DNA from 4 places in the Blastococcus sp. TML/C7B genome. Region 1 is predicted to be linked to each of the others. Evidence: riboswitches for the same ligand, from Rfam matches in the RefSeq annotation. Region 1 holds a riboswitch; each other region holds the start of a gene.
The links. Region 1 has a riboswitch for cyclic di-AMP ahead of JKP76_RS13295 (lytic transglycosylase domain-containing protein). Riboswitches for the same ligand answer to the same signal wherever they lie in the genome.
Positions count from the first base shown of each region.

Region 2: it holds a riboswitch for cyclic di-AMP, as region 1 does, so the genes downstream of both, JKP76_RS22980 (transglycosylase family protein) here and JKP76_RS13295 (lytic transglycosylase domain-containing protein) in region 1, are expected to answer to the same signal.
Region 3: it holds a riboswitch for cyclic di-AMP, as region 1 does, so the genes downstream of both, JKP76_RS21700 (hypothetical protein) here and JKP76_RS13295 (lytic transglycosylase domain-containing protein) in region 1, are expected to answer to the same signal.
Region 4: it holds a riboswitch for cyclic di-AMP, as region 1 does, so the genes downstream of both, JKP76_RS11350 (C40 family peptidase) here and JKP76_RS13295 (lytic transglycosylase domain-containing protein) in region 1, are expected to answer to the same signal.

Region 1 covers NZ_JAEOAA010000002.1:56,130-63,832, reverse strand. The annotation lists gene JKP76_RS13325 (Re/Si-specific NAD(P)(+) transhydrogenase subunit alpha) at 1-786, shown strand, start outside; gene pntB (Re/Si-specific NAD(P)(+) transhydrogenase subunit beta) at 783-2,195, shown strand; partial or broken gene JKP76_RS24085 (MEDS domain-containing protein) at 2,323-2,466, shown strand; partial or broken gene JKP76_RS13310 (anti-sigma factor RsbA family regulatory protein) at 2,483-3,274, shown strand; gene JKP76_RS13305 (hypothetical protein) at 3,293-3,709, opposite strand; gene JKP76_RS13300 (glycoside hydrolase family 3 protein) at 3,828-5,030, shown strand; gene JKP76_RS13295 (lytic transglycosylase domain-containing protein) at 5,118-5,915, opposite strand; cyclic di-AMP (ydaO/yuaA leader) riboswitch at 5,995-6,147, opposite strand; gene JKP76_RS13290 (methyltransferase) at 6,269-6,922, opposite strand; gene JKP76_RS13285 (SDR family oxidoreductase) at 6,927-7,703, opposite strand, start outside.
Region 2 covers NZ_JAEOAA010000001.1:2,533,406-2,541,108, reverse strand. The annotation lists gene treY (malto-oligosyltrehalose synthase) at 1-1,052, shown strand, start outside; gene JKP76_RS12315 (MOSC domain-containing protein) at 1,143-2,015, shown strand; cyclic di-AMP (ydaO/yuaA leader) riboswitch at 2,192-2,338, shown strand; gene JKP76_RS22980 (transglycosylase family protein) at 2,338-2,976, shown strand; partial or broken gene treZ (malto-oligosyltrehalose trehalohydrolase) at 3,109-4,503, shown strand; gene JKP76_RS20995 (DUF3459 domain-containing protein) at 4,580-4,864, shown strand; gene JKP76_RS12300 (dihydrofolate reductase family protein) at 4,914-5,597, shown strand; gene JKP76_RS12295 (hypothetical protein) at 5,649-6,254, opposite strand; gene JKP76_RS12290 (sensor histidine kinase KdpD) at 6,509-7,703, shown strand, end outside.
Region 3 covers NZ_JAEOAA010000002.1:1,037,747-1,045,449, forward strand. The annotation lists gene JKP76_RS23640 (STAS domain-containing protein) at 1-260, opposite strand, end outside; gene JKP76_RS17900 (cytochrome c oxidase assembly protein) at 515-1,357, shown strand; gene JKP76_RS17905 (M23 family metallopeptidase) at 1,495-2,856, opposite strand; gene JKP76_RS23645 (M23 family metallopeptidase) at 3,091-3,771, opposite strand; gene JKP76_RS21700 (hypothetical protein) at 3,768-4,214, opposite strand; cyclic di-AMP (ydaO/yuaA leader) riboswitch at 4,364-4,509, opposite strand; gene ccsB (c-type cytochrome biogenesis protein CcsB) at 4,670-5,647, opposite strand; gene lnt (apolipoprotein N-acyltransferase) at 5,644-7,239, opposite strand; gene JKP76_RS17925 (cytochrome c oxidase assembly protein) at 7,609-7,703, opposite strand, start outside.
Region 4 covers NZ_JAEOAA010000001.1:2,348,397-2,356,099, reverse strand. The annotation lists gene JKP76_RS11380 (hypothetical protein) at 1-157, opposite strand, end outside; gene JKP76_RS11375 (STAS domain-containing protein) at 154-516, opposite strand; gene JKP76_RS11370 (ATP-binding protein) at 586-1,011, shown strand; gene ilvA (threonine ammonia-lyase IlvA) at 1,049-2,317, shown strand; gene JKP76_RS11360 (D-2-hydroxyacid dehydrogenase family protein) at 2,442-3,395, opposite strand; gene JKP76_RS11355 (hypothetical protein) at 3,499-3,645, opposite strand; cyclic di-AMP (ydaO/yuaA leader) riboswitch at 4,033-4,179, shown strand; gene JKP76_RS11350 (C40 family peptidase) at 4,195-4,707, shown strand; gene JKP76_RS23440 (WhiB family transcriptional regulator) at 4,926-5,267, shown strand; gene JKP76_RS11340 (HAD domain-containing protein) at 5,302-5,823, shown strand; gene JKP76_RS24035 (hypothetical protein) at 6,350-6,499, opposite strand; partial or broken gene JKP76_RS24030 (CocE/NonD family hydrolase) at 6,612-7,703, opposite strand, start outside.

The DNA.
Region 1 (7,703 bases):
GGCCGGCCCGCGCCGCGGCTGATCACCGAGGAGATGGTCGCCTCGATGCGCTCCGGCTCGGTCATCGTCGACATGGCCGCGGCCCAGGGCGGCAACGTCGCCGGCTCGGTGCCCGACGAGGTCGTGGTCACGCCCAACGGCGTCTCGATCATCGGCTACACCGACCTGCCCGGCCGGCTGCCGGCGCAGGCCTCGCAGCTGTACGGCACCAACCTGGTCAACCTGCTCAAGCTGCTCACCCCGGGCAAGGACGGCGAGCTCGTCCTCGACCTGGACGACGTCGTGCAGCGCGCGATCACCGTCGTGCGCGCGGGCGAGACGATGTGGCCCCCGCCGCCGGTGCAGGTCTCCGCCGCCCCGGCGCCGGCCGCCGCGGCCCCCGCCCCGGTGCAGGCCGCTCCCCCACCGGAGCCCCCGAGCCCAGGCCGGCGCTTCGCGCTGGTCGGGGTGGCCGCCGCGCTGCTCTTCGTGCTCGCCGGGTTCTCGCCCAGCGAGTTGGTCCAGCACCTCACGGTGTTCGCGCTCGCCGTCGTCGTGGGCTTCTACGTCATCAGCGGGGTGCACCACGCCCTGCACACGCCGCTGATGAGCGTCACCAACGCGATCTCCGGGATCATCGTCGTCGGCGCCCTGCTCCAGATCGGGCACGACGACGCCCTGGTGACCGCGCTCGCGTTCGTCGCGATCCTCGTCGCCAGCATCAACGTCTTCGGCGGCTTCGCCGTCACCCGCCGGATGCTCGGCATGTTCACCCGCGGACCGAGCACGGGGAGTGCAGCCCGATGACCGCCACCACCGCCGCCTCCGCGGCCTACATCGTCGCCGCGCTGCTGTTCATCCTCAGCCTCGCCGGCCTCGCCAAGCACGAGACGGCGAAGGCGGGCAACGCCTACGGCATGGCCGGCATGGTCATCGCCCTGGTCGCCACCATCGGCCTCGCCGTCGACCACGGCCTGTCCGGCACCGGCGCCGTCCTGATGGTCCTCGCCGTCGTCATCGGTGGCGCGATCGGCCTGTGGCGCGCGGCGAAGGTCGAGATGACCGGGATGCCCGAGCTCATCGCGATCCTGCACAGCTTCGTCGGCCTGGCCGCGGTGCTGGTCGGCTGGAACGGCTACCTGTCGGTCGAGGCCGACCTGGACAACCAGACCGAGGTCTCCTCGGACCTGCTGGGCATCCACTCCGGCGAGGTCGCCATCGGCGTCTTCATCGGTGCGGTCACCTTCACCGGCTCGATCGTGGCCTTCCTCAAGCTGTCGGCCCGCATCAAGAGCAACCCGCTGGTGCTGCCCGGCAAGAACTGGCTGAACCTCGGCGCGCTGGCGGCGTTCGCGGCGCTGACCGTCGTGTTCGTCGTCGAGCCGAACCTGCCGGTGCTCGCCGTCCTCACCGTGCTGGCGCTGGCCCTGGGGTGGCACCTGGTGGCCTCGATCGGCGGCGGCGACATGCCGGTCGTCGTCTCGATGCTCAACAGCTACTCGGGCTGGGCGGCCGCCGCCTCGGGCTTCCTGCTCGGCAACGACCTGCTGATCATCACCGGTGCACTGGTCGGCTCCTCGGGTGCCTACCTCTCCTACATCATGTGCAAGGCGATGAACCGGTCCTTCATCTCCGTCATCGCCGGCGGCTTCGGCAACGAGGGCAGCGCCGCCGCCTCCGACGTCGACTACGGCGAGCACACCGAGATCAACGCCGAGGACACCGCCCAGCTGCTGCTGGACGCGAAGTCCGTCGTCATCACCCCGGGCTACGGCATGGCCGTGGCCCAGGCGCAGGGCGCGGTGGCCGACCTGACCCGCAAGCTCACCGAGCGCGGTGTCGAGGTGCGCTTCGGCATCCACCCCGTCGCGGGCCGGCTCCCCGGGCACATGAACGTGCTGCTCGCCGAGGCCAAGGTGCCCTACGACGTCGTGCTCGAGATGGACGAGATCAACGACGACCTCGCCGACACCTCCGTCGTCCTCGTCATCGGCGCCAACGACACGGTGAACCCCGCCGCGTCCGAGGACCCGGCCAGCCCGATCGCCGGCATGCCGGTGCTGCGGGTGTGGGAGGCCGAGCGGGTCGTGGTGTTCAAGCGGTCGATGAACACCGGCTACGCCGGCGTCCAGAACCCGCTGTTCTTCCGGGACAACAGCCGGATGCTCTTCGGCGACGCCCGCGAGCGCGTGGAGGACATCCTCCGGGCGCTCTGACACCCGGCGGGCCTCCCCGCCGGACCCTGTCGCCCCGCCCCCCGGCGGTCTACGGTCGACCCGTGCGCACGCACGGGTCGATCGTGGGTTCGTGGCGGGTGCCGGCCCCCGACGGGGTCGCGCCCGGATGAGCTCCGCTGCCCCGGCGCCGCACGCGGCGGCCGGCTTCGAGCACGAGGCGCTCTTCTACCGGGACGACGACACCTTCCTGGCCGGGGTGGTCCCGTTCGTCCGCGAGGGGCTGGACCGCGGCGAGCGCGTCGTGGTCGCCGGAGCCACCCGGCCGGCTCCGGCTGCTGCAGGCGGCGCTGGGCGGGGACGCCGCCGCCGTGCGGTGGCTGGACATGAGCACCCTCGGAGCCAACCCCGCCCGGATCATCGGGGCGTGGGACGAGGTGGTCGCCGCCGCCGGGGTGGCCGGCTGCGGGCTGCGCGGCGTCGGCGAGCCCGCCTGGCCCGGCCGTCGCGACGCCGAGTACGTGGATTGCCGGCTGCACGAGCTGCTGCTGAACACCGCCTTCGGCGGCGGGCCGGCGTGGCGGCTGCTGTGCCCGTACGACCAGGCCCACCTGCCCCGTGCGGTCCGCACGGGCGCGCTGCAGTCCCACCCCCTGGTCTCCAGCGCGGGGCGCCGCCGCCCCAGCACCGCCTACTCCCGCGCGGCCGCCGCCGAGACGTTCGGCGCTCCGCTCCCGCAGCGCACCGACGTGGCGCTGCGGGGCAGCTACGGCGCCGACGACCTCCGGGCCATCCGCGGGACGGTCGCCTCGTTCGCCCGCTCCTGCGGGCTGGCCGGCGCCCAGGTCGAGGCGCTGGAGCTGGCCGCCTCGGAGGTGGTCACCAACTCCCTGCGCCACGGCGGAGGGCGCGGCACGCTGGCGCTCTGGGACACCGAGGACGCCGCCGTCGTGGAGTTCGGCGACGGCGGGCACATCGCCGACCCGCTGGTCGGCCGCCGCCGTCCCCCGCCGGACCGGCCCGGTGGGCGGGGGCTGCACCTGGTCAACCAGCTCTGCGACCTGGTGCAGGTCCGGTCCTCGTCCCTCGGGACGACGGTCCGCATCACCACCTGGCGCTGACCCGGCCGCGTCCCGCCGTCAGGGCGACGGGTCGGGGCCCCGGTCCGGCACCGGTTCGTCCGGGCCGCCGTCCCGGCGCACCAGGTCGCCGACCGCCTCCTCGAGGCGCGCCCACGTGCCGCTCCACTCGACCAGGGGCTCGAGGATCCGCTCGAAGACGGCGAGCTGCTGGTCGAAGGCGTCCAGCTGGGCGCGCATGCCGCCGATCGCGGCCCGCTGCGCGGTCACCATCTCGGCGATGGCGCGCAGCTGGGCGGCCGACAGCGCGCCCGGCGGGCTGGGCAGGGCGGGCAGGGACAGCCGGGTGGGCACGGAGCCCGCGACGGTGCGCGCCCGGTCGGTGAAGCTCCGCAGCTGGGTGACGAACTCCTCGATCGACCGGCCCACGAGGCCGGGCGGGACGCCGCGTTCCGGTCCTGGTCGCTCCTCGGTCACGACCCGACGCTATGCCGGTCCCGGACCGGGGGCACCCCGGGCGGCAGACTCGCTCCGGGTGCCCGCCGGTCAGCGGGCGCCGAGCCGCCTCCCCCGGGAGGAGTTCCGGAGGAGAGCCATGCGCCGCACCGCCGTCCGCGCCACCGCCGTCCTGGCGTCCCTGGCCCTCGGCCTGGCGGCCTGCGGCGGCGAGGAGCCGGCGACGGGCGCGGCCCCCTCCTCCGCGACTGCTCCGCCGTCGGCATCCGCGAGCGCCGAGCCGCCGGCCGGCGGACCCGGCGACGACGCCGAAGCACGGGTGGCCGCGGCGCTGGAGGCCCTCGACCGCCGGGAGGAGATCGCGCAGCTGTTCGTGGTGGGCGTGCCCGCCGACGCGCTGGGCAGCGGCGCCGGCCTGGTCGAGCAGGGCGTCGGCGGGATCTTCCTCGCCGGCCGCCCCGCCGCCCCGGCGGCGGAGCTCGCCGAGCTCACCGCCGGCTGGCAGGCCGACGCCACCGGGCCGGGGCTGTGGATCGCCGTCGACCAGGAGGGCGGCGCCGTGCAGACCCTCAAAGGCCCGGGGTTCGACCGGCTGCCGCCCGCCACCGACCAGGGCGACCTGCCCGCCGGGCAACTGGCCGAGCTGGCCGGCCGGCTCGGCAGCCAGCTGCGCGACGCCGGCATCAACCTCAACCTGGCTCCGGTCGTCGACGTCGTGCCCGCCGGCACCGAGGACACCAACGGACCGATCGGCGTCTTCGACCGGCAGTACGGCAGCACCGGCGCGGAGGTGACCCCCGCGGCGGGCGCCGTCGTCGACGGCCTGGCGGCGGCCGGGGTCACCGCCACGCTCAAGCACTTCCCGGGTCTCGGACGGGTCCGCGGCAACACCGACGACACCGCCGACGTCGTCGACCCGGTGACCACCGCGGGCGACGACCAGGTGACCGCGTTCGCCGGCACGCTGGCCGCGGCCGATGCCCCGCCGATGGTGATGACGTCCTCGGCGACCTACGGCCGGATCGACCCGACGGCCCCGGCGGCGTTCTCCCCCGTCGTCGTGCGGGAGCTGCTGCGCGGCACGCTCGGCTTCACCGGCCCCGTCATCTCCGACGACCTCGGCAACGCCGCCGCCGTGGCGGCCACCCCGGTGGGCGAGCGCGCGATCCGCTTCCTGGCCGCCGGGGGCACGCTGGTGCTCACCGTCGCCCCCACGACCTTCCCGGCCATGCTCGAGGCGGTCGAGGAGCGCAGCGCGGCGGACCCGGCCTTCGCCGCGACCGTCGACGCCGCCGTCCGCACCGCGCTGCTGGCCAAGGCCGAGGCCGGCCTGCTCGACTGACCCCGGACGCAACGGTTCCGCCGGGATCGGTGATCCCGGCGGAACCGGTGGGGCGTGCAGCGCCGGGTCAGTGCCCGGCGCGGGGGCTCAGTACCAGCCCTTGGCCTGCGAGTGCGCCCAGGCGCCGCACGGGGAGCCGAAGCGGTTGTTGATGTAGATCAGGCCCGCGTCGATCTGCCGGTAGCCGTCGGAGGTCTTGGCGATCCCCGTGCCGGCCCAGGTGCTGTTCAGGAACTGCGGGATGCCGTACGCGGTGCTGGTCGGGTTCTGCGCGTTGGGGTTCCAGCCGCTCTCCTTGCCCCAGAGCTTCTCGAGGCAGGAGAACTGCCCGCTGTCGCCACCGAGCTTCTGCAGCGCGTAGCTCTGGTAGGAGCCCGACGGCGCGGCGGCGGCCGAGCCGGCGGCGGCCCGCGGTGCGGCGGGAGCGGGGGCAGGAGCGGCCTTGCGGGCGGCCTCGGCGGCACGGGCCGCCTCCGCCGCACGGGCTGCCTCGGCGGCGCGCGCGGCCTCGGCGCGGGCGGCCTCCTCGGCGGCGATCCGGGCGGCCTCCTCGGCCGCGAGCCGGTCCCGCTCGGCCTGCTCGGCGGCGAGCTGGTTGAGGGCGGCGGTCGCCTGGTCGGCGTCGCGGGCGCTGCGGCTGGCGGCCAGCTCCTGGAGCGGCTCCACGGCCGCGGCGTCCAGCACCGAGCTCTGCTCGATGCCCAGCTGCTGGGCGACGCTCATCGACTCGGTCTGGGCCTCGGCGTGCGCGGCGGGCTCGCCGGCGGCGAGGGTGTTCACCATCAGTGCTCCAGCGGCGGCGACGCCGAGGAACAGGGCGGAGCGGCGCGGGCCCACGGGCGGGCGGCGGCGCAGGCGTGCGTTCAGGGTGGTGCGGAGGTTCATGAGGGGGGTGAGCTCCGGGTGTCAGGGCGCAGCAGAACGGCCGCCCTCGCAGGGGCGGCGTCGTGTTCCGCAGCTGTCCAGTTCTTCCGTGAGCCGCCTACCGAGTTAGCTGACGGGTTCGGGCGGGAAGCAGCCCTACCCGCTCCGGACTGGAGATCCGGAGCCGGGATTCACCCCAGTGGTGCGGTGGGTCCCCGGTTCGCCTCGCTGGGCGATTCGGCGGCGCCCGGCGCAGCGCCCCCGGTGGGGGGCCGCCTTCCGGACCGGTCCAACGTAACCGGCGTTATCGCGCCGTGACAAACGCTGGCGCGAATTCCTCGCGTGACGCATGTCAAATGCGTGAGGTGTTCCCGTCAGGGCAGGCGCCACACCGTGGTCCTCCGCACACGGGCCGGACCGGCCGCCGAGGCGTCCCCGTCGGGGATGTCGTGCACGGCGGCCTCGGTGAGCCGGTCGTGCGGCAGGTAGGGCCGGCCGGGGTCACCGACGAGCACCTCGGCGCCGGCGGCGCGGGCCGCCTCCAGGAAGGGCAGCACCTGCTCGGTCATGGTCCGGTCGTAGCAGACGTCCCCGGCCAGGACGACGTCCACGGCCGGTGGCGCCTCCCCCAGCAGGTCGCCGACCGGTTCGATCCCCGACACCCCGTTGAGCGCCGCGTTCTCCGGGATGGCCGCCCGGCCGAAGGGGTCGATCTCGCTCGCGATCACCCGGCCGGCACCGGCCACGACCGCGGCGACCGCCACCAGGCCGCTGCCGGCGCCGAGGTCGAGCACGGTGCGGCCGGCGACCAGCTCCGGGTGGTCGAGCACGTACCGCGCCAGCGCCTGGCCACCCGGCCAGGCCGCGGCCCAGAACGGCGGCTCCTGCGCCGTGCGGCCCTGCTCGACCGCCATCGCCTCCCAGAGCGCGACGACGTCGGCGGCGACCAGCAGCTGCACCTCCGGCACCAGCGAGGGCCGCTCGGGCCGGGTGTGGGCGCGGATGAAGGAGGCGGGGACCGACGTCACCCGGTCAGTCTCGCGCGGCCGCCGCGCGGCGCGCGCCGATCCCCCGGGCGACCAGCCGCCAGTAGGCGCCCGGCCGGAGCCGCACCAGCACGTCGGGCACCGTCGCGCTCAGGCCGATGAGCAGCCGGGGTCGGCGTCGCTCGATGGCGGTGACGATCCGGGCGGCCGCCTTCTCGGGCGGCATGCGCAGCAGCCGGGCCATCTGCTCGCGGCCGGCCGCGACCTCCTCGGGGTCCACCCCGGAGCCCAGCCGCGCGGTCTCGGCGATCCGCGTGCGGATGCCGCCGGGGTGGACGACGGTCACCCCGACGCCGTCGTCGGCGAGCTCGTGCCGCAGCGACTCGCTGAAGCCGCGGACGGCGAACTTGCTGGCGGCGTAGGCGGCCTGCCCGGGCGGGGCGAAGATGCCGAAGATGCTGGAGACGTTGACCAGGTGCGAGCCGGGGTTGGCCTTGAGCACCGGCAGCAGCGCCGCGGTCAGCCGGACGACGGCGCGGAAGTTGATCGCCAGGACCCAGTCGAACTCCTCGAGCGTCACCTGGTCGAAGCGCCCGCCGAGGGCGACGCCGGCGTTGTTGACCAGCAGCGTCGTCCCGGGGTGGGCGGCCGCGAGCTGCGCGCCCAGGGCGTCGGTGGCCGCCTCGTCCACGAGGTCGGCGACATAGGTCTCGACCTCGAGTCGAGGGTGAGACCGGCGGATCCTGTCGGCCACGCCGGCCAGCCGTTCGGCGTCCCGATCGACCAGCACGAGAGCGCTGCCGCGGTCGGCGAGCTGGACGGC
Region 2 (7,703 bases), on a different contig from region 1:
GCCCGGTCATGGCCAAGGGCGTCGAGGACAGCGCCTACTACCGGTGGTCCCGGTTCGTCGCGCTCAACGAGGTGGGTGGGGACCCCGCGCACCTCGGGGGCTCGGTCGCGGACTTCCACGCGGCGCAGGCGCACCGGCTGGCGGTCAAGCCGCAGGCGATGACCACGCTGTCGACGCACGACACCAAGCGCAGCGAGGACGTGCGGGCCCGCCTGGCGGTGCTCGCCGAGCTGCCCTCGGAGTGGGCGGCGCTGGTGCGCGGCTGGCTGGCCCGGCACCCGCTGGCCGACCGCCCGCTGGCGCACCTGGTGTGGCAGAACCTGGTCGGCGCCTGGCCGCTCTCGCGGGAGCGGGCGCACGCCTACGTGGAGAAGGCGGCGCGCGAGGCAGGCACCTCGACGACCTGGACCGATCCGTCCTCGGAGTTCGAGGACCAGCTGCACGCGCTGGTCGACGCCGCGTTCGACGACCCGGCGACGACGGCGGAGATCGAGGCGTTCGTCGCCCGCATCGCGCCGCTGGGCTGGTCGAACTCGCTGGCGCAGAAGCTGATGCAGCTGACGATGCCCGGCGTCCCCGACGTCTACCAGGGCACCGAGCTGCACGACCTCTCGCTGGTCGACCCGGACAACCGGCGACCGGTGGACTACGACCTGCGGCGGCGGATGCTGGCCGCGCTCGAGGCCGGCGAGGTACCCACCGTCGACGGCAGCGGAGCGGCGAAGCTGCTGGTCACCTCGCGGGTGCTCCGAGCCCGCCGCGACTCCCCCGAGCTGTTCGCCGGCTACGCGCCGGTGGAGGTGCGGGGATCGGCCGCCGAGTGCCTGGTCGCCTACGACCGCGGCGGCCCCGACGGGAACGGCGTCGTCGTCGTGGCGACCCGGCTGCCCGCCCGGCTGGCCCGAGACGGCTGGGGCGACACCGCGCTGGAGCTCCCCACCGGTGCGTGGCGCGACCTGCTGACCGGTGAGCGGTTCGTCTCCGACGTCGGCGGCGTGGCCGCCGACGTGCTGCTCGCCCGGCTGCCCGTCGCCCTGCTCGTCCGGGACTGACCTCCGCGAGATCTGCACACTCGGGGCCTTCAGCGCCCGGAAAGCCACGAGTGTGCAGGTCTCGGGGCCCTCTCGTGGTCTGATGCGCGCGTGCACATCGACGCGCTGTACCGCTTCCCGGTGAAGTCCCTGCTCGGCGAGCAGGTCGAGGAGGTGCGGCTGACCGGGCGCGGCGTGCTCGGCGACCGCGCCTACGCCCTGGTCGACACCACCGACGGGACGGTGGCCAGCGCCAAGCACCCGCGCAAGTGGGGTGCGCTGCTCGGGCTGTCGGCCCGGTTCGCGAGCGAGCCCGAGGCGGGCTCCCCGCTGCCGCCGGTGGTGCTCGCGCTGCCCGACGGCCGCGAGCTGCGCAGCGACGACGCCGGCACCGACTCCGCGCTCTCCGAGCTGCTCGGCCGCCCGGTCCGGTTGACCAGCGAGGTGCCCGAGGGCAGCCGCTTCGAGGAGCAGTGGCCCGACATCGAGGGCCTGGCGCCGGCGGAGTTCATCGAGGGGACGACGCACGCCTACGAGGGCAGCGAGCCGGTCAGCGCCATCGGCCTCGGGATGATGGCGCCGCCCGGCACCTTCTTCGATCTGGCCGCCCTGCACGTGCTCACCCGGGCCACGCTCGAACAGCTCACCGCGCTCGGCGGGGGCAGCGACTTCGACGTCCTCCGCTACCGGCCGAACGTGCTCATCGGGGGCACCGATCCAGGCTTCGCGGAGGACGCGTGGGTCGGCCGCAGCCTGGGCCTCGGCGACTCCGCGCGGGCCGGCGTGAGCATGCTGACGATGCGCTGCGTCATGACGACGCTGGCCCAGGGCGACCTGCCCGAGGACCGCGGCACGCTGCGCACCGTCGCCCGCCACCACCGCCGAGAGATCCCGGGCCTGGGCACCTGGGCGTGCGCCGGCGTCTACGCCGACGTGACCGGCGAGGGCGTCGTCCGCAGCGGTGACCCGGTGACGCTCGCCTGAGACCGGCCGGCGCGGGCGGTAGGTGTGACCGCGCATGTCGAGCTGGCCCCGTTTTCCGGCGTGGCGGCCACGCCACGCCGGAGGCGGGCGACGGATAACGAAACGGTAACTACCGTCCTCCGGGTGCTCCGGCCGTCCGGCCCGGCACCGCGCCGCCCCGCCCAACCCCGTCCGGCGGCGTGCACACGAACAACCCGTGGACGGGGGCGGGGGACCCAGGATCCCGACGCCCACGGCGTCTCGGGGTGAAGCCGCGAGGAGCGGCCGGGCACCGATCGCCCGAACCCGACAGCTCACCCCGCCGGCGGTGCATCGGAGGAACATGTCCACGCACAGCCAGTCGATGACGCCTGCCCGCGGCCTGCGCCGCGGAGCCGTCGTCCTCACCGGGATCGCCGCCGTCTCGCTCGGTGCGCTCAGCACCTCGGCGCAGGCCGCGCAGAACAACTGGGACGCCGTCGCCCAGTGCGAGTCCACCGGCAACTGGAGCATCAACACGGGGAACGGCTTCTACGGGGGCCTCCAGTTCCGGCAGTCCTCGTGGGAGGCCTTCGGCGGTCTCGCCTACGCCCCGCGCGCCGACCTGGCCACCAAGGCGCAGCAGATCGCGGTCGCCGAGGCGCTGCTCGCCGTCCAGGGCCCGGGGGCCTGGGACAACTGCCACGTCCACCTCGACGACCCGATCCAGGGGCAGGCGACGACGCCCGCCCCGGCGCCGGCCGCGCCGCCGGTCCAGCAGGCGCCGGTCCAGCAGGCGCCGGTCCAGCAGCCCTCGGCCGGGAGCTCGACGCCCGCGGCGACCACCGGCAGCTACACGGTCCGGCGGGGCGACACGCTGAGCAAGATCGCCCAGGCGCAGGGCATCGCAGGCGGCTGGCGCGCCCTCTACGCGGCCAACCGGGACCAGCTGCAGAACCCCGACCGGCTCGAGGTCGGCCAGCGGCTCGTGCTCGTCGGCTGACCCGCCACGGGGAGCCCGCCGCCACCCGGCGGGCTCCCCGTCCGCGCACGCGGCGGTTGGCGGCCGCCGGTGCGGGCATGATGCCTCCGGCCGCCACCGCGGCCTTCCCGCGCACGTCCCGGAGGCCCCCGCATGTCCGCACCCGTCGAGTTCGCCGTCTGGGCCCCGCTGCCGGAGCGGGTGCGCGTCCAGGTCGACGGCACCGTCCACGACATGACGCGGGACGACGACGGCTGGTGGCGCGCCGAGGTGGACGCGGGCCCGGAGGCCGACTACGGGTTCCTCCTCGACGAGAACGAGACGCCGCGGCCCGACCCGCGCTCGCGCCGCCAGCCCGCCGGCGTGCACGGGCTCTCCCGGCGCCACGAGCCCGAGGCCTACGCGTGGGGCGACCGCGCCTGGACCGGCCGCCCGCTGGCCGGCGGCGTCGTCTACGAGCTGCACGTCGGCACCTTCACCCCCGAGGGCACGTTCGACGCCGCGATCGGCCGCCTCGGCCACCTGGTCCGGCTGGGGGTGGACTTCGTCGAGCTGCTCCCGGTGAACGGCTTCAACGGCACGCACAACTGGGGGTACGACGGCGTCCTCTGGTACGCGGTGCAGGAGGAGTACGGCGGCCCGGCGGCCTACCAGCGGTTCGTGGACGCCTGTCACCAGCAGGGCCTGGGCGTCATCCAGGACGTCGTCTACAACCACCTCGGCCCCTCGGGGAACTACCTGCCCGAGTTCTTCCCGATCTTCGCCGAGGGCGGCGCGAACACGTGGGGCAACTCGATCAACCTCTCCGGCCCGGACTCCGACGAGGTGCGCCGCTACGTCATCGACAACGCGCTGATGTGGCTGCGCGACATGCACGTCGACGGGCTGCGGCTGGACGCCGTGCACGCGCTGGTCGACGAGCGCGCCACCCACGTGCTCGAGGAGATGGCCCAGGAGGTCGACAAGCTGTCGGTCGCCCTCGGCCGGCCGCTGACGCTGATCGCGGAGAGCGACCTCAACGACCCGCGCATGGTGACCCCGCGCGTCGCCGGCGGCATCGGCCTGACCGCGCAGTGGAGCGACGACTTCCACCACGCGCTGCACTCGACGCTGACCGGGGAGGGCCAGGGCTACTACTCCGACTTCGCCGAGGCCGGCGTCGCGGGCCTGGCCAAGGTGCTCACCGGCGCGTTCTTCCACGACGGCGCCTGGTCCAGCTTCCGCCGCCGGCACCACGGCCGCCCGGTCGACACCGCGACGCTGCCGGGCTGGAAGTTCCTCGGCTACCTGCAGGACCACGACCAGATCGGCAACCGCGCCGTCGGCGACCGCATCTCGGCGACCCTCTCCCCCGCGATGCTCGCCGTCGGCGCGACCGTCGTGCTCACCAGCCCGTTCACGCCGATGCTCTTCATGGGCGAGGAGTGGGGCGCGAGCACGCCGTGGCAGTTCTTCACCAGCCACCCCGAGCCGGAGCTGGGCAAGGCCACCGCCGAGGGGCGGATCGGCGAGTTCGCCGAGCACGGCTGGGACGCCGACGTCGTCCCCGACCCGCAGGACCCGGAGACCTTCACCCGCTCGAAGCTCGACTGGTCGGCAGCCGACCCAGGAACCGCACGACCGGCTGCTCGCCGTCCACCGGTCACTGCTGGCGCTCCGCCGGGCGCACCCCGACCTCGTCGACTCGGACCTGACCGCCGTCGAGGTCGACTGGGACGACGCCGACCGCTGGCTGGTCGTGCACCGCGGCGCGCTGCGCGTGGTGGTCAACCTCGCCGCGGAGCCACGGGAGATCGACCTGGACCGGCCCGCCGACGAGGTCCTGTTCGCCACCGCCGAGCTGCCCGGGGTCGACGGCAGCACGGTCACGATGCCGCCGGAGAGCGCGGCCGTGCTCAGCACCCGCTGACGTGCGCCGGCTGCTGCCCCACCCGGGGTCCGAGCTCGACGACGACGGGTTGGTCGAGGCCTACCGCCTGCCCGGCGGCCGCGCCCTGCGGGTGAACTTCGTGACCTCCCTCGACGGCTCCATCGCGGTCGATGGGAGGAGCGCCGGGCTCGGGTCGCCGGGCGACAAGCGGGTGTTCCGGGTGCTGCGCGCGCTGGCCGACGTGGTGCTGGTCGGCCACGGCACGGCCGCGGAGGAGCAGTACCGCGCCGTGCTGCCGGAGTCGACCGTGGGCCGGCTCCGGTCGGCGCTCGGCCGGCCCGCACCGCTCCCGGTCGCCGTCGTCTCCCGCCGGGCCGCGCTGGACCCGGCGTCCCGGCTGGTCGCCGACGCCGTGGCCCCCACGATCCTGGTCACCTGCGCGTCGGCCGACGCCGGCCGGCGGACCGCCCTGGCGGACGCGGGCGTCGACGTGCTGGTCTGCGGTGACGACGACGTCGACCTGCCGGCCGCGGTCTCCGCGCTCGCCGAGCGGGGCCTGGAGCAGGTCACGTGCGAGGGCGGGCCCCAGCTGCTGCACGCGGCGCTGACCGCCGAGGTCGTCGACGAGCTGGACCTGTCGATCGCCCCCGCGCTGGTGGGCGGTCCCGAGCGCCTGCTGCCCGGCGCGCTGCCGGCGCCCGCCCGGCTCGAACTCCGCCAGGTGCTCGAGGAGGACGGCGTGCTGTTCACCCGGTACGCGGTCGGGAGCTGAGACGCCGCGAGGGCGGGCCGGGAGATCCCGGACCGCCCTCGGCGGACGGACTCACTGCTGGGCGATCACCTGGGTCAGCGTCAGCCCCAGGCTGAACGTCATGTCGTCGCCCTGGACCTGGTTGATCTTCGGGTCGTCCGGCAGGGACACGTCGAGGATCACGCAGTGCGTCGTGTTGGGGGCGAACGTCCACGACGTGAAGGCGGCGGAGACGGCAGCGGGCAGGTCGGCGATCTTGACCGGCCCGCCCAGCTTGGTGTCGGGCTTGTCGTCGCAGTTGGCGTCGTAGGACGGCTGGACGCGGGCGAAGGTGCTGAACTCACCCGTGCCGTCGTTGGTGTCCCCCGCGGCCTTCTCCGCATCGCTGCGCGTGTTTTCGGCGTCCTGCACGCTCACGGTTGCGCTGAGCTTGCCGGGGAGCGCGCTGGCGTTCTTGATCTCGTACGCGTACCGGGCGCTCCCGCCGGGGGCGAGCGACATGTGCTCGTCCCCGGTCCCCACGACGCCGCCACCAACGGTGAGCTCGAACGTCTCGGCACCGGCCTTCTGGCCGGCGACCGTCTGGGTCGAGGAGAAGGCGGCGAAGGTGCCGCTGGCGCCGAAGGCGATGAGGGCGACGCCACCCATGGCGGCGGAGGCGAGGGCGATCTTCTTCATGGGGTGTCTCCTGTCGATGTCCCCGTCGGACGACGGTTCTCGCCGGCAGGCGCTCGGCGAACGATCCGAGACTGCGGTGCACCCCAGGGGCCGGGCATCGTCAGAACTGTTGATCGCGCCGGCAATCGGAACCCCCCAGTAACAGTGGTCCCACCCCATCCCTGTAGCCACTCCAGAGCCGCCGGGAAATGACTGGTCAGCGCCGCGTGTGGTGTCCTGCCCCGGCCGGACGAACCACGGGGGGGGCTCACGTCATGGACTTGCACCGCACGCCCGCTCGCCGCCGACGCAGCGTCGGCGCACCGGCCGGCCGGCTCGCCGCCGTCGGTGCCGCAGCGGCCGCCACGGCCGGTCTCGCCTTCGCCGACCACCGCGCGCAGCACACCCTCCTCGTGGTGATCTCCACGCTGGGGCTCGTCGCCGCCGGCGTGGGCTACCTCCTCCGCTGGCGCATCACGAGCACGGCCGCCACCCGGCAGATCGGTGGGGGGCTGCTGCTCCTCGGGCTGCACCAGCCGGTCGCCATCGCCGTCGCCGCCCTCACCGGCGGAGGATGGCCGGAGCTCGCCCCGACAGCAGGCCTGGGCGTCGTCCTCGTCGCCGGCGGGGTGACGCTCCGGGCCTTCCCCTGCCGCGGGCTGCCGCCGGTGTGGCGCCTCACCCGGCGTGCCGGCGCGTTCCTGGCCGGCGGCGTCCTGGCCCTGCTGGTCCTCGCGGCCTCCCCTGTCCTCCCGCACGCCACGGCCCTCGCCGCCACGCTGGCCGGTGGCTCCTGGCTCGCCGTGGCGCTCGCCGCGTGGCGGAGCGAGCCGCTGGTCGCCTGCGAGCGCGGCCCCTCGCGGGCCGTCGCGGGCATCGCCGCACTGGTCGCCGCGTCCACGGCCGCACGGGTGGTCCCCGCCGCGTGGCCGGCCGCCACCGAACCGGTCCGCGTCGCCGTCGGAGCCGGCCTGGTGGCCGCCGCGGCCCTGGCCGGAGCCGCGGCGCTGCGCCGGCTCGGCGCTGCCCTGGCCGGCCAGGAGCGCTACGTCGCCGGGCTGCTGGAGCAGCTGGCCGGCCACGAGCGCCAGCTGCAGGAGGCCCGCGCCTGCCTGCACGACTCCCGGGCCACGGTCGCCGGGGTGCGCGCCGCCTCCTCTGCCGTCCGGCACCTGGGGCCGGGGCAGGCGGCCCTCCGCGCCGACCTGGAGGAGTCGGTCGCCGCCGAGCTGGCCCGCCTCGAGCGGCTGCTGCGGTTGCCCGGCCGTGCGCCCGCGATCAGCACCGTCGAGCTGGACGACGTGGTCCGCCCGCTGGTGGTGAGCCACCGCGAACGAGGGCTACGGGTCAGCTGGGCCCCGACCGGCGCCGCACCCGTCACGCTCGACGGCGACGCGCTCGCCGTCATCCTGGGCAACCTGCTGGGCAACGCCCTGGCGCACGCTCCCCGGTCCGTGTGCCGGGTGGACG
Region 3 (7,703 bases), 980 kb from region 1:
GCGAGTTCGACGCGGGTCTGCCAGTTCTCCGACGCCAACTCCAGTCGGGTCCCAATGCGTTCCTCCGCGACCCATTCGACGACTTCCCCGCTCACCGCGCCCTGCGGTGGGGGCATGCCGTCCAACCGCCCCTGCGCGCAGACGAAGCGAGTCCCCTTGCCCATCACCGCGTCCGCCTCTGTCCCTGGGCCGTCGGAAAAGACGTAGGAGACGTCGCACACCGGGCAGTACGGGGTCAAGGCGGTCAGTGCCCGCCACACGGACTCCCGAGCGAACGGAACCTCGCGTGTTCCTGAGGCGGTCGTCATCCCGTTCCTTCGACTTCGAGGGGCCGGCCAGATCTCTGGGCCGGCACTACCGAGACTAGTAGGAGCTGGCGACACTTCCTTACGCCGACTCTCCCCCGTCTACGATCCACGTTAGGAGATTGAGGATCAGCGTCGAGGGAGGTTCCGTGGAGCACGGGCGGCACTCAGGGATGTGGGTACCGGACGAGCCGCCGACGTGGGGGCGAATGTTCCTGCCTCACCTGGAGGCCTCGTCGGCCCTGGCAGTGCTGAGCCTCGTCGCGCTGGTGGTGTACCTGGCAGCGGTCATGCGGTTGCGCCGAACGGGCGTCTCGTGGCCCTGGTGGCGGACCCTCTCCTGGCTCGCCGGGACTGCGTCGCTGTTCGCCGTCACCGGCACCTGGCTGAACGGCTACAGCATGGTGCTGCTCAGCGTCCACATGACCCAGCACATGATCCTCTCGCTGATCACGCCGCTACTGCTCCTGATCGCCGCACCGGTGACCCTGGCGCTCCGGACCCTGCCCCGGGGCCGGGGCGCGGCCGGCGTCCCGCGGGCACTGCTCCTCAACGGGCTGCACAGCCGCCTGGCCCGGTTTCTCGCCCACCCGCTGTTCTCGATTCCGCTGTTCCTCGCAAGCCTCTACGGCGTCTACTTCACGCCCCTCTTCGACGCTTTGATGAGCAGCCCCGCGGCACACCAGCTGATGCTGGCGCACTTCGTCGTCACCGGGATCCTGTTCTTCGGGCCGATCGTGGCGCAGGACCCCTGGCCACGAACGCTGAGCCACCCCGGCCGGATGCTCGAGCTCTTCCTGCCCGTGCCGTTCCATGCGTTCTTCGGCGTTGCGATCATGCTGGCCGGCTCGCTTGTGGTCGACACGTTCGCCCAGCCCCCGGCCGGGTGGGGCATCGACCCGCTGCGGGACCAGGGCGAGGCCGGCGGCATCGTCTGGGCCTTCGGAGAACTGCCCACCGTGCTGGTACTGGCGGTCGCTCTTCTTCTCCTGGGCCAGTTCCGACGAGCGGCGCGGCAGGGCTCTCGACCGGGCAGCCGACCGCACCGGTGACGCCGAGCTGGCGGAGTACAACGCCCGCCTCCGTGCCTTGGCGTATCTGAACAGGTGAAGCGCAGCGGCGCCGTTCCAGACCGACTAGCAGATTCGAGACAAGGACTCGTCCTCGCAGGGAGCGGCCTGCGAGGACGTCAGCCCCCGCAGGCGCCGACCGAGATCCCACGAGCATTCAGCCACGCAACCGGGTTCGAGGCTCCGCTGTACATGGCCCCGTTCGGGTGCACCTCGAAATGTACGTGCGGCCCGGTCGAGTTGCCTCTGTTGCCGACCTCCGCAATCTGCTCACCGGCCACCACACGATCCCCGGTGCGCACGAAGTAGTCGTTGATGTGCCCGTAGACGTAGACGGCGCCGTCGTCGCCGAGCAGGTAGACAGCCAGCCCGAAGCCCGTGGCCGGCCCAGCACGCTGGACGGTTCCCGAGATGGGCGCGTACAGCGGAGTGCCGATGGGCGACGCGACATCCAGCCCGTTGTGCGAGATTCCCCAGCGTGCGCCGAAGCAACTGGTGACGCGTCCGGAGAAGGGTGCGGTGTAGCCGGACGACCCGCTAGCGGGGGCGTCGCTGGGGCTGTTGCGCCGCGCCGCAGCTGCGGCCTCGGCGACCTCCCGGGCCGACCGTTCTGCTGCGGCAGCGGCGGCGGCCTCCTCTGCCTGCTTCTGAGCCGTCCACTGCTGATAGGCGTTCCGTGCGCCTTGCAACTCCAACACCTTGATCTGGGCGGCCTGGAGTTCCGCCTCGTAGGAGGCCTTCTGCGCGGCCACCTCAGCGAACGCGCCTTGCTGGGCGCCCAGTCGCGCATCGGCTTGCGCCTTGGCGGTCTGGGCCGTCTCCTCGGCGGCGGCCATCTCGTCGCGGGCGGCGCGAGCGGAGGAGTCGGCGTTGGCCTGAGTCACCTTGGCGACCTGGAGCTGGCCGAGAACGTCCACCTCGTTGACTGCGACGTAGTCGAGCAGAGCGGCGCGCTGGATCAGTTCGCCAGGTCCCTCGGAGCTCAACAGCGCGGCCGTCCTGGAGATCGTCGCCCCGTTCATGTAGCTGTCGCGGGAGAACCGGGCGATGCGGGCTTCCGCGACGGCGACGGCAGCCGCCGCCGCCTGTAGTTCGGCCGCCCTCTGCTCAGCCACGACCTGCGCCTGCTGGAGCGCCTCCTCGGCGATCATGTAGGCGGTCCCTGCGGCTTCGGCCTCGATGCCGACGCGTTCGAGCTCGGCCTCGGCGACCGCGACCAGGCCGGCGATGCGGCCGACTTCGGCCGCCGCAGTTTCCTGCTCGGTCCGCGCGGCACCGATCTGGCCGTCCGTGGGATTGGTAGGCGCAGGAGCGCCGAGACTCGGCGTCGCGGCGCCGACGAGGGCAACGCCTACCAGTACAACGACCAGTGCGGCTCGCAGCGGACGGCGGGGGCCAGGATGGCTCGCTGTGCGCCAGCGGTGATGCAACAGTCCAGCATCCGTCAGGCTGGCGCGCCGGCGGGAACGGTGGTCGGGCATGGCTCGCTCCCTGGGGAAGAGGGTGGCGGTGCGTATGAGCCGGAGCAGAGTCCCACTATCACCGTTAGTAGCGACGGCAACACGCGGCACTTTCACCACACACTTCTTGATCGCTCGGTGATCCTCTGCACACTCTGAGTGCCCGCCGGGCCGCTTCGCTGCCCTATGAGCCCTGCGTCAGGTGGAGGTTCAGGTTGATGCGGTGGCGCGCGTCGCTACGGACGTCACTACGGATCAACCACAGCCGCCACCGAGCGTGATGCCGCGAGCACTCAGCCACGGCGCCGGATTGACGCGCTGCTGGTACAGCCCTCCGCGATGGGTCTCGATGTGCAGGTGCGGGCCCGTCGACTGCCCCCGGTTGCCTACCTCGGCGATCTGCTGACCGGCGGCGACCGTCTGCCCCGCGGTCACGAAGTACTGGTTGATGTGGCCGTACACGGTGATGGTGCCGTCCGCGTGCTGGATGTAGACGGCGAGGCCGAAGCCGTTCGCCGGTCCCGCGTCCAGCACCACTCCGGCATCCGGTGCATAGATGGGCGTACCGATGGGAGCGGCGATGTCCACGCCGTTGTGCGTGGCGCCAGACCGACTTCCATAGCAGGAGGTCACCCGGCCGGCCACGAGCGCGGCAGTGCCGGCGCGCGCCATCGCCAGTTCGCCTCGCTGCTGCTCGTCCCGTGCGGCAGCCGGATCCGCCACTCCCTGCGCCCCCAGCAGCTCGATCTCCGCATCGCGGAGCTGCGCGTCGAGGGCGAACTTCTGCCCAGCAGCTACGTCGTACGCATGCTGAGATGCCGCGAGCTGCGCCTGGGCTGCAGTCTCCGCCTCGACCGAGGCACGAACCGCCGCATCACGCTCCGCGACCGCAGCCTGGGCCGCCCGATCCGCGCGCTCCTGTCGCCCCTGGATCACCTCGAACCCCTCGAGCCGCTCGGCGCGATCCTCGCCAGGAGGTCGAGCATCGCGGCCCTCTCCAGCACCTCGTCAGGGCCGGCCGCGTCGAGCAGCACGGCCGCATCGCCCAGCGGGTCGGCACCCATGAAGGCATCGCGGCCGAGCGCGGCGATACCGTCCCGAGCTGCATCGACCGCCTCGCGAGTCGCCTCCAGCTCAGCGGCAGCGGCAGCGGCTTGCGTCTCTGCATCTGCAAGCGCAGTCTGCGCGGCGCGGGAGGCGTCGGCCGCGGCCTCCGCCTCCACGGTGAATCTCTCCAGATCCTTCTCCGCCGCGGCCACCAGCCCCGAGATCCTCTCGACCTCAGTACTCAGGACGGCCTCCTTCGACTGCCCATCGGCGGGAGCAGCCAGTGCCGTCACGGCCGACAGGCCGATGACGAGCGCTGCCGTGGCGGCCACGAAGCCGGTGCGGCGGTGGCGGAGGAGCGCGGATCCGACTCCGGAGGGACCCATTCGACCGTCTCGGCGGGGTCGGTCGGAGTGGACTACGGACGGGACGACGGACGTGCGGACAGACCGGTTGTGCAGCGTCGCCAAGGCGGCGGATCTCCGTTCTTCCTCGCCGCCTACCGGGTTAGCTGACGGGTTCGGGCGGGAAGGCGCCCTACCCGCGTGCTCGCAGTCGCGCACGCGGGATTCACCCCAGGGGGACGGTGGATCCCCGGTCCGCCCGGCCGTGTGGCACGGGCAGTTAGGCGGGGTCCGACCGAGGCTCTCCGGTCGAGAGGCACAGCTCGGCAGGACCGCCCGGAACCGTAGTACGAAGTTGCTTAGTTGTCACGGTTGCATAACGGAGGCCCAGGAAGCTGCCGGTCAAACACCTGCGCCGAGGACATCCGAGGGCCGCGCGTAGCTCACGAGACGCCGCCGTAGGAGTGCAGACCGGTCGACACGAGGTTCACGAACAGCAGGTTGAAGACGAGGCTCGCGAAGGCGATGAGGTTCACCCACGCAGCCGGGCGGCCTCGCCACCCGGCGGTGGTTCGGGCGTGCAGGTAGGTCGCATACAGAGCCCAGGAGATGAAGGCCCAGGTCTCCTTCGGGTCCCATCCCCAGAACCGCCCCCAGGCGCTCTCCGCCCAGATCGCGCCGGCGATGACCGCGAACGTCCAGACGGGGAAACCGAAGACCGCGGTGCGGTGCGCCACCCGGTCGAGCACGGCCACGTTGGGGAGCTTGTCGGCGATCCCCCCGCTCCTGCGGCCGCCGTCCCCCAGCGTCTTCTCGCGGTGGACCGCGACCAGGTACAGCGCGCTGGCGACGGCGCTGACGATGAAGATGCCGAACGAGATGATGGCGGCGGAGACGTGCACGGCCAGCCAGTCCGAACGCAGGGCGGCGATCAGGGGACCGGATTCCGCATAGAGGTAGAGCCCGATGAGAACCAGCCCGAGCACCACGGGCCCGAGCACGAAGGCTCCGATGCGTCGCACCGCCGGGGCCCGAAGTGCGAACACGAGGTAGGCAATGACGCCGGCGAGTACGGAGGCAGTTGCGAACTCGTACATGTTCCCCCATGGCACTCGTCCGGTCGCCGCGCTGCGGGCGACGAGCACACCGGCATTGGCGAGGGCGCCGGCACCCGTGAGCCCAACGCCCAGGAGCCCCCAGCGGCGACCGGCCGCGCCGGACGTCGCCGCCAGCGGCTGGGCTCCGTCCTCCGGGGAGGGCAGGGAAGTGCCCACGCCGACGGTGACCAGCTCTTGACTCGGCCGGGAGGCGCGCCTTCCGAACGCGAGCTCGCCGCAGAAGGCGAGCGCCGCGAGGGCATAGATGATGATCGAGGCGCTGAAGAGGGAGTCGGACAGGGCAGAGAACTGGTCGGATGTCATCGGGCTCCTTGCTGGTGGGTGTGGACATTGCGTGGCACGGTCACGTCGCGAGCGCTCGAAGGCACGTTCGACCGAGGTGGCTCACGTCGGCGGAGCACGACGGCAGCGAGCAGCGCGGCCAGGCCCGTGGCGGTGGCCGCCCACTCGGCGCCCGCGCCGATTTGGCTCGCCAGGGTGGTGTTCTGCCGCAGGGCGATGGCGCCGCTGAAGAGATAGGGCGTGAAGAGTTCGGACCGGTCGACGACAGTGCCGTCGGGTGCGACGATCGCGGAGATCCCGCTCGTTGCAGCGACGATGACCGTCCGGCCGTGCTCGATGGCACGCAGGCGGCTCATCGCTAACTGCTGCTCGCTCTCGGCGGTGTAGCCGAACGTCGCGTTGTTGGTCTGCACCACCAGGAGCGAGGCGCCGCCGTCCACGACGTCGGACACCAGTCCGTCGTAGGCCACCTCGAAACAGATGAGGTCTCCGATCCGCACTCCCCCGACGTCCAGCACGCCGGGCTCGTCCCCCGCGACGAAGTCCCGACGCAGGCGATCGACCTGATCGCTGAACAGCCGGAAGAACGAGCGGGCCGGCATGTACTCGCCGAACGGCACGGGATGCCGCTTTGCGTAGCGCTCGCCAGGACCCTCCACCGGATCCCAGACCACACCGACGTTCGTCAGCTTCTCCCCGGGCCCGTCCAGGACGGCACCGATCAGGATCGGCACGCCTACTGCGCGCGCCGCTCGGTCGATGGCGGCTGCCGCGTCCGGGTTCTTGTAAGGATCAATGTCGGAGGAGTTCTCCGGCCAGATCACGAGGTCCGGCTGCAAGGCCGCACCGCCAGCCACCTTGTCGGCCAGCGCCAGTGTCTGCTGGACGTGGTTGTCGAGGACTGCGCGACGTTGGGCGTTGAAGTCCAGGCCGGCCCGGGGCACATTGCCCTGGACAACAGCGACCGTGGCCGTCGGCCCGCCGGCCGTCAGGCTGGACCCGGGCAGCGGTAGCCAGGCAAGCGCCCCGACCACCGGGACGAGTAACGCTGCGGCGACGAGCAACGCGACGGCGCGAGCCTGGCCGGCTCGGCGTTCACGTCGCCAGAGCAAGGAGCGCCAGATGGCGCAGGCGAGCAGCGTGCCGGTGAGCGCCACGGCGAAGGTCACCAGCGACACGCCGCCGTACGCGGCGAAAGAACCCATCGGCCCGTCGGCCTGACTGAACCCAAGTCGTCCCCACGGAAAGCCCCCGAACGGGATGCGGGAACGGGCTGCCTCCTGCCCCACCCACAACGCCGCCATCCAGACCGGAGCCGCCGGAAGCCGACCGACCAGGGCCGATACGCCCCCCAAGGCGGCGTAGAAGACGGCTTGGAAAGTTGATAGCGCCAGCCAGGGAAGATCGCCGACGAAGACGCCGGTCCAGTTCAGCAACGGGAACAAGAAGCTGGAGCCGAGCAGCATCCCCAGCGCGGCGCCCAACCGTGCACTACGGCCGCGCGTCGCCAGAGCGAGGGCGAAGGGGCCACCCACAGCGAGCGGCCACCGTCCGTACGGCGGGAAGGCCAGCCACAGGCACACCCCGCCGCCCGCCGCCAGGAAAGCGGCCACCGGCCATGAGACCACCGCCTCGACCCGGCCATCGTGGGCCCGGCGGCGGGCAGCCGGCCGACCGCCATCGGGCGGGCGCGACCACGCCCGCGCCATCGTGGAGCCTGTCACGGGCACGCCGCTCTGCTGTACCGGCAGACGACCCGCGCCTCGCTACCGACCCGGCTGTCCTGGAATCGCACGTCGCCTCCCGCCGCATCATCGCGCTCACGCGCTACGACTCCGCCTCTACGGGCACGTCCTACGCCAGATAGTAGGGAAGCCTTCCGACCGCCTGATCGCCGGTCGACACAGCCGGGGGCGTCGTCGTCTGGTCGCGACCGTCCGCCCGCGCATACCGCCGTATATGCGGACCACAGTCGAGAGGGACTATCCACTGCGCGACTCCTGAGCCATTCTCCGGAGGCGTGCGTTGTAGGCCTCGAGCTCGACATCCACCCGACGATCGCTCACCTTCGTGAGCG
Region 4 (7,703 bases), on a different contig from region 1:
CGAACAGCTCCGCGGCGTTCGCCGAGGCGACGACGACGCCGAGGTCGGGCTCACGGACGCCGAGCAGCACCCCGTGCGGCTGGACCGCGCCGGGGACGGCGATCGGCTCGTCTGCACAGCGCGCGAGCGCCTCGTCGTCGACCCGACCGGCGGTCACGCTCCGGCGTCGCGGTCGGCGATGGTCGCGCGGATCTCGCCGGGCGAGCTGACCAGCGGCACGTAGGCGCCGAGGTCGAGCAGGTCGATGGTGAGCCGCACGGGCCCGTTCGACCGGGGGGCCACCACGTGCAGCCGGACGCCGGCCGTGCCGGCCTTGCGGGCGATGCCGAGCAGCGTGCGGGCACCGGAGGAGTCCAGGAACGTGGTGTGGGTGAGGTCGATGACGAACTCGGGCGAGCGGACCATCGACTCGTCCGCGGCGGCCTCCAGGCGCGGGGCGGTCGACAGGTCGAGCTCACCACGTACGGTGAGGGCGGGACGGCCGGCCACGGTCGCCGGTTCCACGTCGAACAGCACTGCACCGCCCCCTCTCATCTCGTCGTTCCGTCGAGCGTAGGACATCGGTGCCGAGGGGACAGACCTGCCATGGACATCTCGTTCAGCGTCCGGCTGCCGCGCGATGCGCGCAGCCTGCCCCTGATGCGCGGGCTGCTGCGCCAGGCGCTCGAGCACCTGGACGTCGCGAGGTCGACGATCGAGGAGGTCGTGCTCGCCCTCACCGAGGCGTGCGCGAACGTCGTGCAGCACGCCGGGGAGCACGAGGAGTACCAGGTCGACGTCGCCATCACCGACGACACGTGCCGGGTCAGCGTGCTCGACGACGGCCAGGGCTTCGACTTCGAGCAGGCGACGGCGGCCGAGGGGTCGCCGCTGGACACCGGCCGCGGTCTGGTCCTCATGCAGGCGCTGGTCGACAAGCTCGAGTTCGTCCGGTCCGACGACGGTCGGCACCGCGTGGAGCTGATCAAGCGGCTGCGCACCGAGCCCACCCTGCGACTGCTCCAGCCCTGATCCCGACCCCTGCGCACCGGTGGACGACGATGACGGCGTGAACGCTGTCCACCAGTCCCCCGAGGGGTTCGAGGCGCAGGTGCGCGACGCCGTCCGCCGGCTCGACGGCGTGGCCGAGCGGACGCCGCTGCAGCGCAACGCCCGGCTCTCCGCGCTGACCGGCGCCGACGTCTGGCTGAAGCGCGAGGACCTGCAGGTCGGGCGCTCGTACAAGATCCGCGGCGCGTACACGATGATCTCGGCGCTCGGTCCCGAGCAGCGCTCCGCCGGCGTCGTCTGCGCCAGCGCGGGCAACCACGGGCAGGGCCTGGCCTACGCCTGCCGCGCGCTGCAGGTGCGCGGCCGGGTGTTCGTGCCCGGGACGACGCCGCGGCAGAAGCGCGAGCGGATCGCCGCCCTCGGTGGCGACATGGTCGAGCTGGTCGTGACCGGCGACTCGTACGACGAGGCGGCGGCCGCCGCGGCGGTGTTCGCGGCGACGTCGGGGGCCACGCTGGTGCCGGCCTTCGACTCGCCGGCGACGGTGGCCGGGCAGGCGACCGTCGCCGTGGAGGTGCTCGAGCAGCTGCCCGAACCGCCGGACGTCGTCGTCCTGCCGGTCGGCGGTGGCGGGCTGCTCGCGGGTGCCGGCACCTGGCTGCGCGCCCACTCCCCCACCACCCGGCTCATCGGCGTGGAGCCGGCGGGGGCGGCGAACATGGCCGCGGCGCTGGCCGCCGGTCAGCCGGTCGACCTGCCGGAGATGGACACCTTCGTCGACGGCGCCGCGGTCCGCCGGGCCGGCGCGGTCACCTTCCCGATGGTGCGCGACGCGGGCGCGGAGCTCCTGGCCGTCCCCGAGGGGCAGATCTGCACCGAGATGCTCGACCTGTACCAGACCGACGGGATCATCGCCGAGCCCGCGGGCGCACTGGCGACGGCGGCGCTCAGCGGCGGGCTGATCGACCTGGCGCCGGGCTCCACGGTGGTCTGCGTGCTCTCCGGCGGCAACAACGACGTCAGCCGGTACGCCGAGGTGGTCGAGCGCTCGCTGGTGCACCGCGGGCTCAAGCACTACTTCCTCGTCGAGTTCCCGCAGGAACCCGGCGCGCTGCGCCGCTTCCTCGACGAGGTGCTCGGCCCGGACGACGACATCGTGCGGTTCGAGTACGTCAAGCGCGACAACCGGGAGACCGGCGCCGCGCTGACCGGCATCGAGCTGGGCCGGGTCGAGGGCCTGGCCGAGCTGCTCGAGCGGGTCGAGGCCAGCCCGCTGCGCATCGAGCACCTGCTGCCCGGGTCGACGGCCTACCGCTTCCTGGTCTGACCCGCTCCCCGGCAGGTCGTCCTGCCGGATCTAGTGCTCTGAGTCTGTGGCGACTCAGAGCACTAGGACCGACGGACCGCCCCCCGGGCGGACCCCCTGGCCCGGGTGGGCGGCGTCCGCGGTCCTACGGCTCGAGCACCCGCACGGGCTCGCCGGCCACCCACGCGGCGACGTCCTCCACCGCTTCGCCGTAGAACACCTCGTAGGTGCCACGGGTGACGTAGCCCAGGTGCGGGGTGAGCACGGTGCGCGGGGCCGAGCGCAGCGGGTGGTCCCGGGGCAGCGGCTCGGTGTCGAAGACGTCGAGCCCGGCGCCGGCGATCCGGCCGCCGTGCAGCGCGTCGAGGAGCGCCTGCTGGTCGACGATCGGCCCGCGGCTGGTGTTGACCAGGACGGCGGTCGGCTTCATCCGGCCGAGGTCGTCGGCGCCGATGAGGCCGCGGGTCCGCCGGGACAGCAGCAGGTGGACCGTGACGACGTCGGCGGTGGCGAAGAGCTCGTCGCGCTCCACCCGGCGGACGCCGACCTCCGCGGCCCGCTCGTCGGTGAGGTTCTGGCTCCACGCCACGACGTCCATGCCGAACGCCTGGCCGACGCGGGCGACCCGGCTGCCGAGCCGCCCCAGCCCGACGACGCCGAGCCGGGCGCCGTCCAGGTCGCCGCCGAGGGTCTGCTGCCAGCCCCCGGCCCGGACGGAGGCGTCCTCGCGCGGGATGTGCCGCAGCGTGGCCAGGACCAGCCCCCAGGTGAGCTCGGCGGTGGCTGCCGCCCCCGCACCGGTCCCGCAGACGGTGATGCCCCGCTCGGCGGCCGCGGCGACGTCGATCGCGCGGTTGCGCATGCCCGTGGTCACCAGCAGCCGCAGGTTCGGCAGCCGCTCGAGCAGGTCCCGCTGGAACTCGGTGCGCTCCCGCATGGCGACGACGACGTCGAAGGGCTCCAGCCGCGCGGCGAGCGCCTCGACGTCGGAGACCGAGTCGTGGAACCCGACCACCTGGACCGGCCCCGGCACGCGGGACCAGTCGCAGAAGTCGGCGGCGACGGACTGGTAGTCGTCGAGGACGGCGATGCGGATCACGCCCCCGGTCTACTACACCGCCGTCGCCAGGGGCCCGGCGCCGGACGTGCGACGGCCCCCGACCGGCGGATGCGGTCGGGGGCCGTCGTCGGGCGCCGGTGGGTCAGCGGGGGCGCTTGCCGCCGGCGTTCTTGTTCTGGAAGTCGGCGAGCATCTTCTTGAGCTTCGCCTGGTTCTGCGGCTTGCGCGCTTCCTGGATCACCCGTGCGGCGACCCCGGACGCGATGAGCTTCCGGAGCATTCCGGCCATGTTCGCCTCCTCAGCTGTGGACTGACCCCGTCCCTGCCCCGTGACGGCGGCCGCCAACCCCCGTCGGGATCCCGGTCCACCGGCCGGAGGACGCGATCGGCGCCGAGCCGCGTGAGTGGGCCGCTGCCGTCGGTGACGCCACGCCTCGCACAGAGAAGTAAGCGCCCGATCACGTTCCGCTATGTGGGCGAGAGGTGCCGGCGGGGCCGGACGGCGACCGGCGTGCTGGGGCCGCGAGTCGCCCAACGGGCACCCGGGCGTGGCGGCCGGCCCATCACCCGGACGACGCCGCGGCGCGGTCCGGCAGGGGCCGGTCGATCCACCTAGCGTCGTCGCGGTCCGGCCGAGGCCTTCGACGTCGCCTCCGGCGACACCCGGCCGGACACCGCCGAACCGGCGCCGAACGTCTCGGCGCCGGGCCGGGGACCCACGCGCAGTCCCTGGGGTGAAGCGCGACCGGCTCGACCGGTCCCGCCGGGCGATCTCCCCGCCCGAACCCGTCAGCTAACTCGGTAGGCGGTTGATGGAGAACAGGAGAACGCGTCGTCCATGACGACTACCCGCACGTCCTCGTCCAGCCGCGTCCGCGGGGCGACCCTCGCCCTCCTCACCGGCGCCGGTCTCGCCCTCACCCCCCTGGCCGCCTCGGTCGCCGTCGCCCCGCCCGCCGCCGCTGCGCCCGTGATGTTCTCCGCAGCCCCGGCACCGACGCCGACCACGCAGGCGGCCGTCAACCACGCCCTGGCGCAGCAGGGCAAGCCGTACGTGTACGGCGGCACGGGCCCCGGCGGCTTCGACTGCTCGGGTCTGACCTTCGCGGCCTACAAGGCGGCCGGCGTGCAGCTGCCGCGCACGTCGCGCGCACAGGCGACCGCCGGCGTCGAGGTCCCCTGGTACGCCATGCAGCCGGGTGACCTGATCACGTTCTACGACCCGGTCGGGCACGTGGGGATGGCCATCGGCAACGGGATGATGGTGCACTCGTCGACCTACGGGAAGCCGGTCTCGATCGTGCGGGTCGACTCGGTGCCCGGCTACCACAGCACCCGCCGCGTCGCCTGATCTCCGCAGCTGTCGGCACCGGGCCGGGCCATCACCGGCCCGGTGTCGACACGGCGACATGGCGACCCGTCGACGTGTCCACACAATGCGCCAACCGGACGGTCCGGTTTCGGGTTGATCCGCCGGAGCGCGTCAGATCACGCGCAGATAACGTCAGTGCCAGCCGACGGCCCGTACCGGTCCGTCACCCCCCGCCCCACTTCCCCTGGAGCAGCGCTGTGCCTTCGTCCTACCGCCCCTTCCTGTCCCTGGTCCCCGACGAGACGGTCGACACCCACGACCAGCCGTCGTGGAGCACCCCGTGGACCGAGCCCGTCGCCCCCGACGACGAGTCGTGGCGGCTGTCGGCGCTGTGCGGTGAGACCGACCCGGAGGCGTTCTTCCCGGAGAAGGGCGGCTCGACCCGCGACGCCAAGCGCGTCTGCACCGGCTGCGACGTGCGGGCCGAGTGCCTGGAGTTCGCGCTGCGCAACGACGAGCGCTTCGGCATCTGGGGCGGGCTCTCCGAGCGCGAGCGCCGGCGGCTGCGCGTGGCCCGTCGCGACGCCATCACCGCCTGAGCGGCAGGAGCCCGCGCCGGGTAGGGACGACGAGGTGACGCCTCCTCCCCCGGTGCTGCTGCTCGACGTCGACGGCGTGCTCAACGCCGTCCGGCACGACCTGCCCGTGGGTTGGCGGCGCGGCCGCTTCAACGGCTACGTCCTGTCCTGGGATCCGTCGGTCGTGGCCCGGCTGCGGGCGTTGCACGAGTCCGGCCGGGTGGAGCTGCAGTGGCTGACCACGTGGACCGAGCTCGCCGACGAGCTGCTGGCCGGGCCGCTGGGGCTGCCCCGCGGGCTGCGCACGCACGGCCGCGACGCGCTGCCCACCGGCTTCGGCGGCACGCTCGGCGGCGTCGCCGGCTGGTGGAAGCTGACCGCCGCGCAGGCCGTCGCAGCGGCGGAGCCGGGCCGCCGCATCGTCTGGATCGACGACGACCTCGCCGACCAGGCCGACGACGCGAGCGCGTGGATCAGCGGCCACGGCCAGGTGCTGGTGGTGGCGCCCGCCTACTCCACCGGGCTCACGCACGCCGAGCTGGACCGGGTCGAGCGCTGGCTGGCCGACGGCGGCTGACGCCCGCCGCCCGGCCGCGCCGCAAGACCTGTCCGCCCGCCCGTCGCGGTGCCACTCTGCGCGGTGGACCGCAGGGGGTAACCGTGGATACCGGAACCGAAGCGAACCGAACCCGGCCGACGGGAGGCCGTGTGCTGGTGCTGGCCGCGCCGGCCGGCCCCGCGGAGGCCGACCAAACGCGCGCCTTCTGCGCGTTCCTCGCCACCGCCGGCGTCGAGGCGTGGCTGGAAGTCGCTGACGTCCAACGAGCCCCCGGACCTGCAGCGGCTGCTGGAGGACACCACCGTCTCCTGGGTGCTGGTCGTCGCGTCGACGGCCCTGCCGAGTCGGGAGGTCGACGTCCCGCCCGGCCACTGCCCCGCCCTGGTCCCGGTGGTCCTCCCCGGCGGGCGGGCCGAGGACCTGCCCTGCTGGGCGCGCCCGGAGGGTGGCGCGGTCGTCCCGGTCACCGACTTCAGCGCGGAGGGCGCCGCTCCGCTTCTCGGGCTGCTGCTCCCGCCCGCGTCCCCGAACGGCCACGCACCGATCAGACCGTCGGGAGGGTGATCGACGACGGCGTCGGCCCGCCGGAGCGGATCCGGTGGGTGACCGGTCGGCTGCGCGTGGCCTTCCCGAGCGGCTCGCCGGTGCCGAGGTTGCGGGCGTAGCGCGGGTGCGCCCCACCGGAGACCTGCAGGCGGATCCGGTGGCCGGCGCGGAAGCGGTGCGCGGTGTCGGTCAGGGTGGTCTCGGATCGTCCGCAGCCCCGCGCGCGGCACCTCCCCCGGCGCCGGATCGAGCCGGACCAGCCGGTCGGTCACGTTGATCGAGGCGCCGTTCGGCTGGACGTCGCAGAGCCGCACGAACACGTCGGCGTACGGGTTGTCCGACTCGACGACCAGCCGCACCCGCACCCCGCCCTGGACCTCCACCGGTCGGCGCAACGGCTCGGTGGTGAAGGTGCGGACGTCGGCGCGGGCCTCGAGCGCCCGGTTGTCCCGCTGCCCGGCGCTGTTCGCGAGCACCCGCCCGCCGATCGAGGGCGTCGGATCGGTCGGGTCGTAGGTGAACCGGGTGACCGCGGCCTCGACGGGGGCGTCGTCGACCAGTCGGCCGCCGCCGGCGAGGTGGAAGGTGCGCTCGGTGGCCACCGGGGGCCAGTCGGGCAGCGTCCGCCAGGTGCGGGCGCCGCTGACGTGCACCCGCACCGGCTCGGGCCGCTCGGGTGCCGGCGGAGCGCCGTCCACGGGCAGGTGGATGGCGAGCCAGGCCAGGCTCTCCGGCGTCGTGACCGCGGGGTCGATGCCCAGGTGCGCCCAGGGGCCGAGGGTCAGGGCGACGTCGACGCCGCGCTGCCGCAGGACGCCGTACTGGTACAGCGTCTGCTCGAGGAACCAGTCCTGCCAGCCGCCGATGAGCATCGTGGGCACGGTCGAGGAGTGCACGGCCGGCGTCGCGCGGTACCGGTCCCAGTAGGGGTCGGCGAGGTCGGGGTGGTCCATCCACTCGTCGAACCAGGGCGCCGGGGTGCCGCCGAACCGCTCGGCCAGGCCCTGCAGCGGCAGCTCGCCGAGGAAGGGGGCCAGCCGCCGCTCCGCCGTCGCCAGCCGGACCAGGCCGCGCAGGAAGCCGACCTGCTCCTGGTGGGCGACCAGGTCGGTCCAGATCGCCAGGTTGGTGAGCTGGAAGGCGCCGTCGATCAGCCCGGCCTGGGCGAGGTCGTGCGGGCCGATGTGCAGGACCATGGCCGTGAGCTCGGGCGGCGGGTCGAGCGCCAGCGCCCACTGCGTGTAGCCGAGGTAGCTGGGCCCGAGGGTGGCCAGCCGGCCGTCGAACCAGGGCTGCTCGCGCAGCCACGCGCCGGTGTCCTGGCCGTCGTGCTCCTCGTTGACCACGGGCGT